DNA from 2 places in the Burkholderia sp. F1 genome. Region 1 is predicted to be linked to the other one. Evidence: riboswitches for the same ligand, from Rfam matches in the RefSeq annotation. Region 1 holds a riboswitch; the other holds the start of a gene.

Region 1 (5,869 bases):
TTGCAGAATGCAGTACGACCACACCGGTACTTTTGCGATTGCCGCGAAGGGAGCATCTACCTCCTTCACTGCGAATGGAAACGTGACTGCCATAGTCAGCCACACGACGATGGCGGCGGATAACCGGAGCATATTCATGGTTCGAATGGGTATCGACAAGACGTCAATACGCGTGAGGTTCACGAACCATGAAAAATTGTACATTTTCCGAGATGAGATTGTGTGTGGATCTGAATGTCATGGAATAGTGATGCGATTTCATATCTCGCGCAGGGCAATCAAGAGATTTTTGCTTTACGGGCTGTTTCCTGATCCTTTCAGTAAACGATATGGCGGTGGCGGGCTCGGCGTCTTGTTGGGTGCAGCTACCCGGGCGATTCTTTTCGGGTTTGGGTCGGCGCACTGGACTGTTTTTTCGCTCCCGGAGCATTTTCTGCGGTGAATCTGATATTGATGACGATGGTTTTTTTGCGTACAGCATATTGCTGGAGGGGCATTTGACTCGTCAGTCTGATCGTCAGGAAAGGAATCCTGGTAAGAGATAGTGCGCAAGTCCTTTGGAAGCGAACTTTTCATGACGAACCCATTCAGGCGGATTCGGAGCCGTCGGCGTGCACGGTCCGCGCGGAGCCGACGTTCGCTCGCCCCGAATCAGAACTTGTACGTGGCCGTGACCGTCACCGTCCGTGGCGCACCCGGCATGACCTGCGCGACACTCGTCGCATTCGCGACATAGTCGCGATCGAACAGGTTGACGACCGCGAGCGTCAGTTCGACGTCGCGCGTGCGGTAGCCGAGCTTGCCGTCCCAGCGCGCATAGGCGGGCAGCGTGAGCAGGTTGTCGCGATCGGCGTAGCGCGCGCCTTCATAAATCACGCCGGTTTCCGCGAAAAAGCCGGTCAGCGGCGCATAACCGACGAACAGGCTGCCGTTCGACGACGACACACCGGCCGATCGTTTGCCGGCCGTTTGCGCTTCGGCTTCGACGATCCGCGCGTTCTGCCAGCCGATCCCGCCGCGCACGAACCAGTCGCCGGCCAGTCTGCCGGCAACGCCGAATTCGACGCCGCGATTGCGTTCGAGTCCCGCGAGCTCGAAAAATCCGGGCCGCACGGGGTCGGCGACCTTGCGGTTGTACAGGTCGATCTGGAACAGTGCGAGCGTGGTGCTCAGCCTGCCGTTGAGCCAGTCGCTCTTGACGCCGACTTCATGCTGCCGGCTATATTGCGGGCCGAGATCGTTCGCGTTGCCGCGCGCGCCCGGCGTGATGCCGATCAGGTCGCCGCCGACCGGCGCGAAGTTCTTGCTGTAAGAGGCGTAGACGCTATGCGCATCTACCGGCGACCACACGATGCCGACCCGCGGGCTCCACGCAGTCGACGCGCGCCGCGCGTGCAACCCGTTCAGCCGGTTCGTCGATGCGGCGGCGAAGCGGTCCACGCGCAGGCCGGCCAGCAGCTTCCACGCGCGGCCGACGTCGATGCGGTCCTGCGCGTACAGCGCATGGTCGGTCGCGAGGTGGCGGTTCGTCATGTACGGCGCCGGTGCGGAACCACCATGATCGAAGATGTCGGGATCGGTGATCGACACCGGCGCCGCGGTCGCGCTCCACAGCCGCGGCGCGCGTCGCTGCCAGCCGTACTCGACGCCGAACAGCAGGTGATGGGCGACCGGCCCCGTCGTCGCGCTGCCGCTCAGTTCGAGATCGGTCTGCACGTTCAGATGGCGCATGTCCTGCTGATAGCGGGCACGCTGCACGCGCCCGTAGTCGCGCGGTTTCGCCAGGTAGCTCTGCGTGACGTACGTGTTGTCGAACGTGCCGCGCAGATCGAGCACGCTCAGCAGATGGCGCAGTTGCCAGTCGCCGCCCAGTTGCCGGGTGAAGGTCGAGCGCCAGTTCATGTTCGCGTCGCGGATCGTGTCGCGGTCAGCGACGCCGAAGAACGTGTGGCGCGACGCGCGCGGCAGTGCGTACGCGGTCGGCTTGCCGGCCCGATCGGCCGCGGCGACCGGCGCGGGTATCCCGCGATCGGGCACGCGCGCGTAGGAATCGTATTCGAACTGCAGCAGCCAGCTGCTGCGCTCGCCTTGCCATTTCAGCGACGGCGCGACGTACTGGCGCGTGCCGTCGACTGCGTCACGGAAGCTGCGCTGGTACTCGCGTCCCGCGTTGACGCGCATGCTCCAGCGCGGCGACAGTGCGCGGTTGAGGTCGGCCGATACACCGAGCCGGCCGAAGCTGCCGGCCGTCGCCGACACGCTGCCGAAGTCGTCGGGCAGCGGCTGCTTGCTGATCCGGTTGATCACGCCGCCGCCGCTGCCGCGCCCGTAGAGCGCCGCGGCCGGGCCCTTCAGCACCTCGACGCGCTCGATGTTGCCGAGACTGCGCAGGTACTGTGCGTCGTCGCGCATTCCGTCGAGCAGCAGGTCGCCGGCGCTGGAGAAGCCGCGAATGCGGAACGCGTCGAAGCGCGTGTCCGACGTGTTCGACACACCGGGCACGCCCGCAAGCGCGTCGGCCAGCGTGCGGCCGCCGTAGGACAGCGTGTCGTCGGCCGACACGGTCTCGATGGTTTGCGGCACGTCACGCGGATCGCTGTCGGCGCGGGTCGCGGTGCTCACGCGCTCGGGGCGCGGATCGTGCGGATGGCGGCGCGCACGCACTTCCAGCGCAGGCAGGTCGCCTTCGGATTCGGTGGCCCCGGACGCGCAGGGGAGGGTCGACAGCAGCGAGCAGAGCGCGAAGGCCAGCGTATCGTGGCATCGCCCCGGAATTGGACGTTTCGGCATGGAAATATCAGGATGACTGAATGATCTGGATGGCCTGCATCGATTCGACTGAGGGATAAGTTTATCTTTCAAAGTTGAAAACGACAATCATTCTCGTCTGAAACGCGCGGTGCGCTGCCGAGCGGTCGCCGGACCGGCCCGTGCTTGCCGTGCCGCCCGCCGCCTTGACGCCCCCGCCCGCTCCACCTACACTCGCACGCGTTTCGGTGCTCGCGCGCGCCTTCCGGCGCGCGCAGTTAAACGGGAAACAGGGAGCGAGCCTGCATTGCAGCCGCGCCAACCTGTGCTGCCCCCGCAACGGTAAGCGAACGCTTCACGCCACGCGCGAAGCAGCGCCGCTTCGCCGCACGCCACCCGCGTGCGGACGACCGCCACTGGACGCGTCATGCGTCCGGGAAGGCGAAGCGGCGTGTTCGTCAGCCCGGATACCGGCCGAGACGAGGGGTTCAGCGCCGCGGGGATGCGGCGCATCGTCCACGGCCGCAGCCACAGTGCGTCCGGCGCCCGAGCGTCTCCCGTGTTCCGATCCGTCGCGCGCTTCGCGCAGACCGGCCCGGCATCCGGCGGCGTGCGCGGGCCCGCGCATCCGGCGTCGGCCGTGTTGGCATTCATCATGTCGACCGTTCGCCAGGGAGCACCATGCTCGACTCGCTTTTCCGCCTGTTCAACGACAGCCCGTCCGGGCTGCGCGGCAAGATCATCGCCATCTATTCATTGCTGATCGCCTTCAACGTCGGCGCGTGGATCTGGGCGTTCATCGCGTTCCACGGCCAGCCGGTGCTGCTCGGCACCGCGCTGCTCGCGTACGTGTTCGGCTTGCGCCACGCGGTCGACGCCGACCACATCGCGGCAATCGACAACGTCACCCGCAAGCTGATGCAGGAAGGCCGCAGCCCGCTCGGCGCCGGCCTGTTCTTCTCGCTCGGCCATTCGACGGTCGTGATCGTGATGTCCGTCGTGGTCGCGCTGACGGCGGCGTCGCTTGCGCGCTTCGAGAGCATGAAGGCGTGGGGCGGCGTCGTCAGCACGTGCGTGTCGGCCTTCTTCCTGCTGCTGCTCGCGACCGCGAACCTGCTGATCCTGATCTCCGTGTACCGCACCTTCCGCGCGGCGCGCCGCGGCGAAGCGATCGTCGACGCGGATCTCGACATGCTGCTGAACCAGCGCGGCGTGCTCGCGCGCCTGTTCCGGCCGCTGTTCCGCCTCGTGTCGCGCAGCTGGCACCTGTATCCTGTCGGCTTCCTGTTCGGCTTCGGCTTCGACACCGCGACCGAGATCGCGCTGTTCGGCATCTCCGCGACGCAGGTGCAGGGCGGCCTGTCGTTCTGGTCGGTGATGGCGCTGCCGGCGCTGTTCACCGCGGGCATGACGCTCGTCGACACGACCGACGGCATCCTGATGATGGGCGCGTACCGCTGGGCGTACGTGCGGCCGATCCGCAAGATCTACTACAACATGACGATCACGTTCGTGTCGGTGCTGGTCGCCGCGCTGATCGGCGGCATCGAGGTGCTCGCGCTGCTCGCCGACAAGCTGGCGCTGCAGGGCCCCGTGTGGGACTTCGCGTCGATGGTGGCGTCGCACTTCGGCATGCTCGGCTACTTCGTGATCGGCCTGTTCATCGCGTGCTGGGTCGTGTCGGCCGCGATCTACCGCCTGAAGCGCTACGACGAGATCGACGTGACGATCTCCGCCTGACTCCCTTTTTCGATACAGGACCATTCATGACCATGCGCAAGCTGCCCGTCACCATCGTCACGGGCTTTCTCGGCAGCGGCAAGACGACGCTGATGCGCCACATGCTGCAACACGCACAAGGCCGCCGCATCGCGGTGATCGTCAACGAATTCGGCGAGCTCGGCATCGACGGCGAAATCCTCAAGGGCTGCGGGATCGGCTGCGACGACGCGCAGGGCGAGGCGTCCGGCCAGCTCTACGAGCTCGCGAACGGGTGCCTGTGCTGCACCGTGCAGGAGGAGTTCTATCCGGTGATGGAGGCGCTCGTCGAACGCCGCGCCGACATCGATCACGTGCTGATCGAGACGTCCGGCCTCGCGCTGCCGAAGCCGCTCGTGCAGGCGTTCAACTGGCCGACGATCCGCAACAGCTTCACGGTCGACGCGGTCGTGACCGTCGTCGACGGGCCGGCTACCGCCAGCGGCCAGTTCGCGGAGAACCCGCAGGCGGTCGACGCGCAGCGCCGCGCCGATCCGAACCTCGACCACGAATCGCCGCTGCACGAGCTGTTCGCCGACCAGCTGTCGGCGGCGGATCTCGTGATCGTCAACAAGGCCGACCTCGTCGACGGCGCGCAGCTCGCGCAGGTCGAGGCGGCGATCCGCGAGGAAATCCCGCCGCAGGTGAAGATCGTCCGCGCGACGCGCGGCGAGCTGGATCTTGCACTGCTGCTCGGGCTCGAATCGGCGTCCGAGGAAACCATTCACCTGCGCCACGACCATCACGGCTCGGCCGACGATGAAGATCACGACCACCATCACGACGATTTCGATTCGGTCGTCGTCAGCGGCGACGCCGGCTCGCGGGAGGCGACGATCGCGGCGCTCAAGCGCGTCGTCGAGACGCACACGATCTATCGCGCGAAGGGCTTCGCCGCGCTGCCGGACGCGCCGATGCGGCTCGTGATCCAGGGCGTCGGCCGCCGCTTCGACAGCTACTTCGACCGCCGCTGGCAGGACGGCGAAGCGCGCGCGAGCCGCTTCGTGCTGATCGGCGAGGATCTCGACTCGGCCGCACTGCAGCGCGCGTTCGACGCGGCGCTCGCGGCCGAGCTGCAACAGGCGTAACCGGCGATGCATCTGCTGCGCACCACGCCGGGCGGCTTCGTCGACGATACGCAGGGCGTCGTCCGGATCGACCAGCAGCCCGCCGAGATCGTGATCCTGAGCTCGGCGGACACGACGCTGTCGCTGCTCGCGAGCGTCGTGCCGCGCCTGCCGGCGGGCTTTCCGAGCGTGCGGCTCGCGAACGTGACGTTCCTGCGCCAGCCGGCGTCGGTCGATTTCTACGTCGACGACGTGCTGCAGCATGCGAAGACGGTCGTGATCGACCATCTCGGCGG
Region 2 (5,869 bases), 1.3 Mb from region 1:
GATGTCGGCGAACAGCGCCGTGCCGCCCGACGCGTCGCCGCCGTGCGGCACGAGCGACGCGAGCGCCCGCAGCGGCGAGATCGGCACGCTGCCGATCGTCAGCGACGCGACGAACAGCGCGGCGACCGCGGCCGCGAGCGTGGCCCAGATCGCGGCGGCGCGGGCGGGGCTCATGCGGGGTCCTGTCCCGCGCGCGCGGGCGCGCCGCCCGGCCGCCTACTGCTGCTGCCAGCCGAGCGTGACATAGGCGCCGCGTCGCGGTGTGTTGTAGGCGTAGGCAAGCTCGTAGTCCTTGTCGAAGAAGTTGTCGATGCGCGCGCTGACGTACCACGCCTTCGTGATGTCGTAGCGCGCGGACAGGTTGACGAGCCCGTAGCCGCCGAGCCGCCCGCCGCCCGAATCGTTGCGCGCGCCACTGACGAGCCATTCGCCGCCGACGCGCACGGGACCGAACGCACGGCTCACCGCGGTCGACGCGAAACGCCGCGCGCGGCGGTCCAGGTCCTGATTTTGCGATTCGTCGACCGGGTTCTGCAAGGTGGCCGCGACCCGCACGTCGGTCGCGCCGACATGCCCCTGCCACGATGCTTCGAGCCCCTGCACCTTTGCACGGCCGACATTCTGCGCGACATAGAAGACACTGTTCGCGGCGGGACGATAGTTGATCAGGTTCGAGTAGCGCGTCTGGAACGCGGTGACGCGCACGACGCCGACCGCATCCGATGCATACTGCACCGCGGCCTCGACCGAATGGCTGCGCTCCGGCTGGATCGACGGATTGCCGGCCATCGGGAAATAGAGGTCGTTGAAGCTCGGCGCGCGAAACGCGCTCGAATAGCTCGCGGTGACCTTCCACCGATCGGTGAGATCGAGACCGTAACCGAGATAGTACGAGTTCGCGCCCCCGAAATCCGAATACTGGTCGCGCCGCACGTTCGCCTGGAACTGCTGACGGCCGACGCGCGCCGTGTAGCCGAGCCAGCCGGAATTCACGTGACGCTGCGGCGCCGAATAGACATTCGACGTGAACTGCTGGTCGAGCCGCTCGTAGCCGGCCTGGATCACGTGGTCCGGCACGATCCGGAAATCGTTCTGCCACGTGTACTGGCGGTTGTCGGTATTGAAGTGGTCGGTGTACGCGCCATTCAGTTCCGACTGGCTGCGGTCGTTGCCGATCGCGGCGCTCACGTGCGTCGTCCACCAGGCGAACAGCTTGCCGTTCGCGAATGCGCGCGCCTGCTGCACGCGCGAATACAGGTTGTTCAGGTCGGTCGGCGCGCCGAACGCGTTGTCGTAGCTGTTGTTGCCGTTCGACTGGAAATAGCTGACGCCCGCGTCCCACCGCGCGTCGAAGCGGTGCCGCAGCGACGCGGTGACGCTCTCGTTCAGGTAGCCGTTCGCGTTCGGGTTCGCCTTCGGCCGCTTCGCCGGATCGAGCGCGGAGAACCCATTGTCCTTCTCGCGCGCGACCGACACGCTGAAGGTCGTCCTGCCGTCGCCGTCGAGCCGGCCCGACACGCCCGCCTGCTGCGTCTGCGTACCGTAGCTGCCGAGGCCGACCGCGAAACTGAAACGCGGCGGATGATTGCCGCCGTGCTTCGTGAACACCTGCACGACGCCGCCGATCGCGCCGGAGCCGTACAGTGACGACACGTTGCCGTTCACGACCTCGACGCGCTCGATCTGGTCGAGCGGCAGCTGGCTCAGTTGCGCGGCGCCGAGACTCGCGGAATCGACCCGCACGCCGTCGATCAGCACGAGCGACTGCGTCGATTGCGCGCCGCGCAGGAACAGCGTCGCCGTCGCGCCCGGCCCGCCGTTGCGCACGATCTGCGCGCCCGGCGCGAGCGCGAGCAGCGTCGGCAGGTCGGCGCCGGGATGCGCGGCAATGTCCTGCGCGTCGAACACGGTGGTTTGCGGGATCGCGTCGGCGAGCGCCTGCGGCGCGCGCTGCGCGGTGACGACGACCGGCGCGAGCTGCGCGGCGTCGATGGCATGGCCGGTGAACGTGGCCGCGGGTGCGGCGGGGCCATCGCCGTCGGCCGCAGCCGTCTGCGCGGCGGCGGCGAGCGGCAGCCCGCAAAGCGCGCCGAGCGCCGTGCGAGCGATTGGGGTCAGCATCGAAGAAAGTCCTGTGAACCGCAGCGCGCCCCGCTTCCCCGCAGGCCGCGCGTCACGAAGCCCGCGCACGGGCTCCCCGCCTCGGCCGGTATCCGGGCTGGCGGCGTTCCGGCTCGCCTTCCCGCGCGAGACATGCGCAGTGGCCTGCGCCCGCGTGCGAACCGCACACGCCGAGCGCACCCGAGCCGGCCTGCATCGTCCGATGCGGCCGCTTACCGTTGCGGGGGCAGCGCAGGTTGGCGGCTCCTGGCGGAGCCCGCGCCCTGCTTCCCGTTTAACCGCGCGTCGCACGCGCGAGCACCGAGGCGGCGCCAAGTTTAGGAGCGGGCAGCGAGAGCGTCAAGAAAGCGGTCCGCGCGATGCGCGACCGACATATTCGCGGCAAGAAGCGGGGGTGTTACGACTGGAAACGTTACATATGTCGGAATGTGCGTTATTCCGCGCTAAAATGCTGGGTCTTTAGAGGACGCAGCAGATGCTCAACGAACTCGAAACCTTATCTCAAAATATTGGCCGACTGATTGCGCTGAACCAGCGCTATCACTCGGAACGGCTCGCGCTCGAGGAGCAGGTCGCGCAACTGCGCGCGGAAGCGGACACGGTGCGTAGCGAGCTCACGCAGCTGCGCGAGGAACGCAACGCGCTCGCGGAGGAACGCGACACGCTGTCGGCGAAGATCGACGACGCGCAGGTCAAGCTGAACGCGATTCTCGAGAAGCTGCCGCGCACGAAGAGCGCGGCGGAAGCCGACAACCAGCTCGACCTGCTGGATGCGCAGTCGCGCACCGATAGCGACGACGCAGCCAGCCACGGAGAACATGCATGAGCACCAAGCAGATCGAAGTCTCGATTCTCGGCCAGGCCTACCGGCTCGCCTGTTCGGCCGAGACCGAAGCCGCGCTGCTGGAAGCCGTCGCGCGCGTCGACGCGGAAATGACGAAGATCCGCTCGAACAGCTCGGTGCGCGGCACCGACCGCATCGCCGTGATGGCGGCGCTGTCGCTCGCGTCGGAACTGCTGCGGCTGCAGCAGAGCGTGCGTCACGGTGAAGCATTTCCCGCGGAAGAAATCCGGCGTACAATGCGCCAGATGAATGAACAGCTCGGTGCGGTGCTCGCACAGCACGAGACGCAGTAACCCGAATCGATGCGTCGATTTCCCTTGATCTCCACGGGCAACGGTGGTCAAATTGGACGCAGAGATTCACAGTTTCACAGTTTTGTCAGCTTCCCTGCCTGGTTCGCCAAGGTCATATATTCCTTGAACCAATGCCATGTGCACGGTTGCGGAAATTTGTAGCACGGGCGCGCGCGTCACTCTGTCTGATGTACCCGAAGTGCTGCTAACTGCGACCAATTCTGAACCCCAGGTTCAGGATGCCGGCCTAGCGGCCAAGGCGGGGGCCTATCCAACGGCATCGGGTGATCCCGATGCCGTTTCCTTTTCCAGGGTCTGTTTCTGCATCGATCACGATCCATGCAATACTGGCTGATGAAGTCCGAACCGGACGAAGCGAGCATCGACGATCTCGCTCACGCGCCGCAGCGCACGCTGCCGTGGACCGGCGTGCGCAACTATCAGGCGCGCAATTTCATGCGCGACACGATGCAGATCGGCGACGGCGTGCTGTTCTATCACTCGAGCTGCCCCGAGCCCGGCATCGCGGGCCTCGCCGAAGTGTCGTCGACGCCCTACCCCGATCCCACGCAGTTCGATCCGAAGAGCCCCTATTACGATCCGAAGTCGACGCAGGAAACGCCGCGCTGGCTGCTCGTTGACGTGCGCTTCGTGAAGAAGGCGGCGCTCGTGCCGCTCGCCGCGCTGCGCGAATACGACGAGCTCGCCGACATGCGCGTGCTCGCCAAAGGCAACCGGCTGTCGATCACGCCCGTCACGCGTGCCGAATGGCGCTTCATCACCGAACGGCTGATGAAGTGAGCGCGAACGGGCGAACGTCAAATTTGGTCAACGCACGACCGCCCGTCCGGAACTCGCGGCGCGGTCGCGCAGCCTAAGCAACCGCTGCCGGCCAATCGGGCCGGCTGTCGTTTTTTCGTCGCGCGGCCCGCCCGCGTCGCGCACGCGCGATCCGCGTGCGCGCCCTCGCACAAGGAGTCCAACAATGACCAAGAAATCCGCACTCGCGCTGTCGCTCGTTCTCGCCGCCGCCGTTCCCGTCGCGCTGACGCTCGCGTCGCCCGCGGCGCGCGCGCAGGCCGTCAACCCGCACTTTCCGGAGCCGTCGGGCGTGCTGTCGCTGTCGTCGCAGGCCAGCGCCGAGGTGCCGCAGGACATCATCCACATCACGCTGTTCTACGAGCAGCAGGCAAAGGACCCGGGCAGCCTGACGTCCGCGCTGAACCAGCGCGCCGACGCCGCGCTCGCGCAGGCGAAGGGCGTGCCGGGCGTCACTGCGCACACGGGCGCGTTCTCAGTCTATCCGAGCACTGACCGCGACGGCAGGATCTCCGCATGGCGCGGCCGCACCGAGGTCGTGCTCGAATCGCGCGATTTCGCCGCAGCGTCGAAGCTCGCGGGCCAGTTGTCGAACCTGATGCAGGTCGCGAACGTCGAGTTCTCGCTGTCGCCGGAAGCGCAGCGCGCGGCCGAGCAGAAGCTCACGACCGAAGCGATCAAGTCGTTCCGCGTGCGCGCGGACGAAGCCGCGAAGGCGTTCGGCTACAACAACTATTCGATTCGCGACGTCAACGTCGGCAGCGGCCGCAACGTGCAGCCGTATCCGCGCATGATGGCGATGGCGGCAGCACCGATGGACAGCGCGAAGATGAGCGCGCCGATCGCGGTCGAAGGCGGCAAGGCGACCGTGTCGGTCACGGTCAACGGCTCGGTGCAGATGAAGTAACGCAAGACGCTCGAGCACATCGGATGCGAAAACGCCGGCCCAGTGGCCGGCGTTTTTCGTTGGTGCGTCAGTCGCGCGATCGCATCACGCGGCCGCGGCCGCCGCACGGCGGCGGTATGCCCAGACCATCAGCGCGACGCCCGCGAGGATCATCGGCAGCGACAGCCATTGCCCCATCGACAGGCCGAGCGCAAGCAGCCCGAGGAAGTCGTCCGGTTCGCGCGCGAACTCGACCGTGAAGCGCGCGAGACCGTAGCCGATCAGGAACAGCGCGGATATCGCGCCCATCGGCCGCGACTTGCGCGAGAAGAAGAACAGCGCGAAGAACAGCACGACGCCTTCGAGCGCGATTTCATAGAGCTGCGAAGGATGGCGCGGCAGCATCTGGTACTGCATGAACACGTCGGCCAGATGCCACTTCGCGACGAGCTCCGGATGCGCGGGCAGCCAGGCCGCATCGTCGCGCATCGCGCCCGGGAACAGCATCGCCCACGGCGAATTCGGATCGGTCACGCGGCCCCACAGCTCGCCGTTGATGAAGTTGCCGAGCCGGCCCGCCGCCAGCCCCGTCGGCACCATCGGCGCGACGAAGTCGGTGACCTGCAGCCAGTGGCGCTTGCGCTGCCATGCGAACAGCATCATCGCGAGCGTCACGCCGAGAAAGCCGCCGTGAAACGACATTCCGCCTTCCCATACCTTGAAGACGTCGAGCGGATGTGCGAGGTAGTAGCCCGCCTTGTAGAACAGCACGTAGCCGAGCCGGCCGCCGAGCACCGTGCCCAGCACGCCGTAGAACATCATGTCGTCGATGTCCTTCACGGTCCAGCCCTGCGCGGCCACATGCGGCGGCTTCAGGCGCAGCCGGCCGACGACGATCGCCGCGAT

What was found. Region 1 has a riboswitch for cobalamin ahead of ACFIMZ_RS08930 (HoxN/HupN/NixA family nickel/cobalt transporter). Riboswitches for the same ligand answer to the same signal wherever they lie in the genome.
Region 2: linked by a shared signal. The riboswitch ahead of ACFIMZ_RS15095 (TonB-dependent receptor plug domain-containing protein) and the one ahead of ACFIMZ_RS08930 (HoxN/HupN/NixA family nickel/cobalt transporter) in region 1 are both predicted to bind cobalamin.

Annotation. Positions count from the first base shown of each region.
Region 1 is NZ_CP172421.1:1,873,184-1,879,052, forward strand. Features, by position in the region: gene ACFIMZ_RS08925 (TonB-dependent receptor) at 652-2,790, opposite strand; cobalamin riboswitch at 2,978-3,241, shown strand; gene ACFIMZ_RS08930 (HoxN/HupN/NixA family nickel/cobalt transporter) at 3,430-4,488, shown strand; gene cobW (cobalamin biosynthesis protein CobW) at 4,515-5,594, shown strand; gene cobN (cobaltochelatase subunit CobN) at 5,601-5,869, shown strand, end outside.
Region 2 is NZ_CP172421.1:3,213,353-3,219,221, forward strand. Features, by position in the region: gene ACFIMZ_RS15090 (FecCD family ABC transporter permease) at 1-174, opposite strand, end outside; gene ACFIMZ_RS15095 (TonB-dependent receptor plug domain-containing protein) at 217-2,121, opposite strand; cobalamin riboswitch at 2,188-2,441, opposite strand; gene ACFIMZ_RS15100 (ATPase) at 2,597-2,947, shown strand; gene ACFIMZ_RS15105 (cell division protein ZapA) at 2,944-3,258, shown strand; RNA gene ssrS (6S RNA) at 3,347-3,528, shown strand; gene ACFIMZ_RS15115 (EVE domain-containing protein) at 3,598-4,059, shown strand; gene ACFIMZ_RS15120 (SIMPL domain-containing protein) at 4,244-4,984, shown strand; gene lgt (prolipoprotein diacylglyceryl transferase) at 5,069-5,869, opposite strand, start outside.